Regions from separate parts of the Bradyrhizobium elkanii USDA 76 genome, predicted to be linked through region 1. Evidence: riboswitches for the same ligand, from Rfam matches in the RefSeq annotation. Region 1 holds a riboswitch; the other holds the start of a gene.

Region 1 (3,205 bases):
CGGGTGCCTGGTCCATGAAAAATAAACGTACTCTGTTCGGTCAATTCCTTCAGCGACTCCCCACGATCGAGGCACAAAGTGAGCCACCTTCGAGACCTTGGAAATGATTTGTTCTATAGTCTCACCATCTTGCGCTCGCCACGTTGACTTGACCCTTTCGACAAGCGTGTGGTCGTTGGCGCGAACATTGTTGCTCGTCGCCGCCAGCCCGGCCAGGCAGATCAGCGACCGAGCGATACAGAACCAAAGCACGCGCTTTCCAGACTTTTTCTTCATTGCTTCCGGCTCATCTGGTTATCATCCACACGTCAATCCAAAGCGGCACGTCTTCCTCAGCGTGCTTTGCGCAGATCGCAAGAAGTTAGCGGCAACGTGACGCAGGCGCCTGCCGATGTCCCGCGCGAGCAGGCGCCGTCCCTCGATGTCACGCGCCGCTAACTTCAGTGGTCAGCCAAAGCCTCAATTTGCAATGCTGGACCTGCCCAGGAGGAGAAGCCTGGACATGATGAGGACTTGCATTGTTCGTGCCAGGCAATAACCGGCAGTTCGCGGCAGATTTGTGCTGTCTTTGTCGACTTACCGACCTACGCACGTTCTAATGTTACCATTCAGCCTATTCGCCACGACTTCCGTGAATGATTCTTGTCACGCACTGAATCTTCGACAGCGGGCGAATGCCTCGCTGCCAGAGTCTTGACGACAATTGGGAGCAGGTATGCCGCCATCGATCCGTGTGATCCGGGGGCGTTGCCGCTACTACGAATGTCGAGGGCGCCCCAGCCTGTTGTGCTTGGCACTTTGCGGCCTACACCAACGCGGAGCCGCCCTTCAGCGGCGGGCGATTTGGAATCGATGTTAAGGAACTTCACGGATCAAGCAGGGGACGAGACGTGGCATTCTCCGCTCGCGCAACGTTAGGGGCCGTCGTCTACCTGCTCGTCATTGCAGTCAACATTCAAGGAGCTGCGCTTCCACGCAGCCGTGTCGACCGGCAAGAGGGAAGCCTCAGGTCTTGCTAGCTTCGGCTCGAACTACTCAACACTTCCGAGAGCATCTGTCTGACGGGGCGGCTCATAAAAGGCCTTGCCATCCAGCCGAACAGACCGACAGTAAAGACGGCAGCAGCAAAGACGCCGAGGGCGCTCCAAACAGCCATTTTCATTGCGAGGGTCTCTTTTGGTTGTGGTGATTCAATATGCTTGCTTTGGCCAGTATCACCAAAACGTCGGCGTGACGCCTACCAGGATTGGCTGGTCGCACATCGACACGTCCGCTGAGCACGCTGCTGGATTAAGCGAATACCTCTTGCGCGTATTCGCCACTGATCCATGGTTATTAATGGAGAAGGGAGGGCGCATCGAAGCGTGCTCGATGAATCGTTCAAAAGCCGGGCCGCATGACAAGCGTCTTGCGCGGCGCCGTGAGCTTCTTCGTGCTGGGCGCATTCGTCTCGTGCACAGATCTGACCCGCCGCCCGACGCCAATGCGTCTCCGAGATGGTCATTCCGATATCCTATGACTGGAGATGGCTTCTACGTCGCGATCAAGCGTGGCCTCGGAGGAGCATTCGCGTAAGAGAGGTCGCAGCACCAATTTGAGAGGTTGACGGCCGAGTTCTCTTGCCGATAATCCAAGTCGTCGAGGTTCTCCGGTTTCCGTTTGATCCGGAGCTAAGAGGGAAGCCGGTGCCAATGCCGGCGCTGCCCCCGCAACTGTGAGCGGTGAGCCACTGTCCAACAAAGTCACTGAAGCCCGCGCGGCTTCGGGAAGGCCGGACGGCGGCAATGACCCGCGAGCCAGGAGACCTGCCCCGACAAAATATTCATCCACGGGCGGGGTGTCCCGGTGGTGCGCCAAGCAGCCGTCGCTCGGGCGACTTCTCCTGCCTGCGTCCGCCATGGCCTTTGCCCCCAACATGGGGTTAGCGCTATGTCTCTTCTCTCCCTTCCGGTTGCCACGCTCGGAACGCCGCGCATCGGTCCAAGACGCGAGCTCAAAGTCGCACTCGAAGGCTATTGGGCCGGAAGAATTAGTGAACAGCAGTTGCTTGAGGACGCAGCCGGCCTACGTGCCGCGAACTGGGCGCGCCAGAAGTCCCTCGGTGTCACCGTGATTCCGTCGAACGACTTCTCGTTGTACGATCAGGTGCTCGACACCAGTGTCATGGTCGGCGCCATCCCGGAAGTCTACGCCTCGAAAGCCGAGCCCGTTTCCCTCAAGACGTATTTCGCCATGGCACGCGGTTCACAATACGACGGCCGGGGTGCGAGTTGCGGCCACGGATCTCGCGGCGATGGCGCACCCGCGCAGGAGATGACCAAGTGGTTCGACACCAACTACCATTACATGGTCCCGGAATTTCATCGCGGACAGACTTTCAGGCTGTCCTCTCGCAAGCCTATCGACGAGTATGAGGAAGCCAAGGCCCTTGGCTTTCAGACTCGCCCTGTCCTGATCGGCCCGGTCACATTCCTAAAGCTAGGCAAGAGTGCTGATCCTGCGTTCCAGCCACTGTCACTCCTGGATGACCTGATACAGGTCTATATCGAGGTTCTGCAGGAATTGGCCAAACGCGGGGCAAATTGGGTTCAGTTCGACGAGCCCTGCTTGGTTCTTGATCTGGATGAGGAATCAAGACAATCCTTGCTACATGCCTATGACCGGCTCGCCAAGGAAGGGCCGGCCATCAAGATCATGGTCGCCAGCTATTTCGGTGGCCTCGGCGACAATCTTCCCACCGCCTTGCGCCTACCTGTCGCCGGGCTGCACGTCGACCTGGTTCGGGCGCCAGCGTTATTGGACCAGATCATTACCGCCAAGCGAAGTGATCTCGTCGTGTCACTCGGCGCGATAGACGGCCGCAATGTGTGGCGGACGAATTTGTCGGCACTGCGCCAACGGCTCGATCCCGCTATCGCGAAGCTGGGCAAAGATCGCATACAAATCGCTCCATCCTGTTCGCTGCTTCACGTGCCGGTCGATGTTGAACTCGAGACGGAGCTCGCTTCAGACATCAAGGGTTGGCTAGCATTCTCCGTTCAGAAGATTCGCGAGCTTGCGACCTTGGCGCGCGCTCTTGCAGGCGATCAGGATGTTGCTGGCGCTCTTGCGCAGTCGGAGCGCGTCACCACCGATCGTGGGACTTCGCCAAAGATCCGAGATGCCGATGTCGCCATCCGGATGAGAGCGATCAACCAGGCCACGC
Region 2 (3,205 bases), 500 kb from region 1:
TCACCGCTACGCCCGGCGTGAGATGAGGGCGATCAGTTCTGAAACACTGGTGAGTCTCGATCGCAATTTTTATGCAGCCTGGCCTGATGTCGGGTTGGCGCGCTTTATCGGCCTCGACGTGTCGGTACAGGCGATCAGCTATGCAAAGAGTGTTGGCCTCTTGGAGCAGGGCATCGTCGCTGACCTTGAAAAGGAGGCGCTATCGACGGATAGCGCGCGCATTCTCCGCTCCGTGGATGTTATCATGTCAACCGGATGCATCGGCTACGTTACCGAGAAGACGTTCAGCGAGATTCTCGATGCGACAGAGAAGCAACCATGGATCATCTCCTTTGTGCTACGAATGTTCCCATTTGAATCGTTGGCCGAAGCGTTTGCAAAGCGTGGTCTTGTGACAGAACGTCTTACCGGCGCGACGTTTATCCAGCGTCGCTTTCGCGATGCTGAAGAGTTTGAAAGTTGTTTGGCCAGCTTGGCGGCCCTTGGCGTGGATGCGACCGGCCTCGAATCAGAAGGGCTGTTGCATGCGGATCTGATCTTGTCTCGCCCAGAGGCGGATGCGCGGGCCACGCCTCTGGAAGACGTTGTCACCGTCGCCAGCGGCAGGGGACGGCCGATTGGACCCCGTTACGTTCATGTTGAAAGCAACGAGGGCTTGCACGTTGCGCTGGAGCCCTGACAGTTAAGGACCACTGTGCAGCGCGCGAGTCTCTTCGGCGCTGGATCAAGACGTCGAAAAACAAGGCCATTCTGGTCGAAGGCGCGCCAGGGCCAATGTTGTTCGCCGACGATGGATAACGATTCGTCCAGATGCCATTTGTCGCGGCGAGCGCTGCGATTCAGATCGGAGAGCGCCTTGCCGAATTCCCTCTCTGCTGACGCGCGGTTTCATAGATCGCATCAATGCGACACGTGGGTCAGAATTTCCTCGACTATGCGCAAGCTTAACGGAAACTGAAAGGCAGCCCAAGGCATCTCTGCAGCAAGAAGTGACAGCGGCGATAGAGTGGTCCGGGCGGTCGGTATGTTTTTGCCTTCTAAATCTTGATCTCTCCAATTGACGAATCCCGGCGCGTAGACCTATCTATAGTCAGTCACGGTCTTCCGTTCCCCACATCTTGTAGGGTGGAAGCTAAGAGGGAACCCGGTGCGCCAAAACGGCAACTCCGGGGCTGCCCCCGCAACTGTAAGCGGCGAGCGGTTGTCATCATGGTCACTGGCGCGACACAGCGCCGGGAAGGCCGATGGCCGCAGTGACCCGCGAGCCAGGAGACCTGCCGCGACCGAATGAAAGTCCTCGGGCGGGGTGTCCCGGTGGGTCGCTTGCAGCCGGGGACATTTGCCCGGATTCCTCGCAAGTCGTCCGCGCCGGCCCGCGCCCAACATCGCGGGGTTGCCGATGTCGCCGTCTTACAATTTCGATCAGCAGGGTCATCTCATTGAGCCGCCGCATGTGCAGCCGCGCCCAGCGCAGGCAAGGCCTACCCCGCCTGAGTCGGGTCTTGTCTTGCCATCGCCGGCTCCGCTGCCGCGCCCCCTTGCTCCATCGCCAAGGCGGGCCGATCTCAAGCTCGATCGGACGCGCGACGACCTGTTGACGCCGTTCGGCAAGCTGACGGTGACCGACCGTTACCTGCTCGCCGGCGAATTGCTCCAGGACATGTTCGCGCGGGTGTCTTGCGCCTTCGCGGATGATGTTGCGCATGCCCAACGTCTCTATGATGCGATGTCTCGGCTGTGGTTCATGCCGGCCACACCGGTGCTGTCCAACGGCGGCACCACGCGCGGTCTGCCGATCTCATGCTTCCTTAACTCGGTGTCGGACTCGCTCGAAGGCATCGTCGGCACCTGGAACGAGAATGTCTGGCTTGCCTCTAACGGCGGCGGCATCGGCACCTACTGGGGCAACGTTCGCTCGATCGGCGAGAAGGTGAAGGGCGGCGTTACCTCGGGTATCATCCCGTTCATCCACGTCATGGACGGCCTGACATTGGCGATCAGCCAGGGCTCGTTGCGGCGCGGCTCTGCGGCGGTCTATCTCGATATCCACCATCCCGAGATCGAGGAGTTCCTCGAGATTCGCAAGGCGTCCGGCGACTTCAACCGCAAGAGTCTCAACCTGCACCACGGGATCAACGTTACCGACGCGTTCATGCGTGCCGTGGGCGCCGGCACCGCGTTCGCTCTGCGCAGCCCGAGGACCAACGATGTCATCCGCGAGATCGACGCCCGCCAACTGTGGCAACGCATCCTGGAGAACCGGCTGCAGACCGGCGAGCCTTACTTGTTGTTTATTGACACCGTGAACCGGTCGCTCCCCAAGCACCAGCGCGAGCTCGGCCTCAAGGTCTCTACCTCCAACCTGTGCAGCGAAATTACCCTGCCGACCGGCATCGATCATCGCGGCGAGGAGCGCACCGCGGTGTGCTGCCTGTCGTCGCTCAACCTCGAGACCTGGGATCAGTGGAATGAGAAGCCAGGCTTCATCGAGGACGTCATGCGCTTCCTCGACAACGTGCTGACCCACTTCATCACGGTGGCGCCGGACGGCATGAAGCGTGCCCGCTACGCCGCCTTGCGTGAGCGCTCCGTCGGCCTCGGCGTCATGGGCTTCCATTCGTTCCTGCAGGCCAAGGGCATTCCGATGGAAAGTGTCGTGGCCAAGTCGTTCAATCTGAACATGTTCCGGAAAATCCGTCGCGATGCCGACGCGGCATCCGTGACGCTCGCGCGCGAGCGTGGGCCGTGCCCGGATGCACTGGAACGCGGTGTGATGGCGCGCTTCAGCCATAAGATCGCGATCGCGCCAACCGCCTCGATCAGCATCATCTGCGGCGGGACTAGCGCTTGCGTCGAGCCGATCCCGGCCAACATCTACACCCATAAGACCTTGTCCGGTGCCATCTCGGTGCGTAATCCGCATCTCGCCAAGCTGCTGGCCGCCAAGGGCGCAGATACTTCGGCGACCTGGCAGTCGATCATCGCGCACGAGGGTTCAGTCGCCCATCTCGACACCCTGTCGGAACACGAAAAAGCGGTCTTTCGCACCGCCTTCGAAATCGACCAGCGCTGGATCGTCGAGCTTGCCGCCGACCGCGCCGCGTTCATTTGCCAGAGCCAGTCGATTAACCTCTATCTGCCGGCCGACGTCGATAAGTGGGACCTTCACATGCTGCATTGGACGGCATGGAAGCGCGGGGTGAAG

Evidence for each region. Region 1 has a riboswitch for cobalamin ahead of metE (5-methyltetrahydropteroyltriglutamate--homocysteine S-methyltransferase). Riboswitches for the same ligand answer to the same signal wherever they lie in the genome.
Region 2: another riboswitch for cobalamin. It lies ahead of JEY66_RS35580 (ribonucleoside-diphosphate reductase subunit alpha); the one in region 1 lies ahead of metE (5-methyltetrahydropteroyltriglutamate--homocysteine S-methyltransferase).

Annotation. Positions count from the first base shown of each region.
Region 1 is NZ_CP066356.1:7,010,619-7,013,823, reverse strand. Features, by position in the region: gene JEY66_RS33610 (hypothetical protein) at 1-276, opposite strand, end outside; cobalamin riboswitch at 1,625-1,827, shown strand; gene metE (5-methyltetrahydropteroyltriglutamate--homocysteine S-methyltransferase) at 1,930-3,205, shown strand, end outside.
Region 2 is NZ_CP066356.1:7,508,479-7,511,683, reverse strand. Features, by position in the region: gene JEY66_RS35585 (hypothetical protein) at 1-679, shown strand, start outside; cobalamin riboswitch at 1,081-1,296, shown strand; gene JEY66_RS35580 (ribonucleoside-diphosphate reductase subunit alpha) at 1,508-3,205, shown strand, end outside.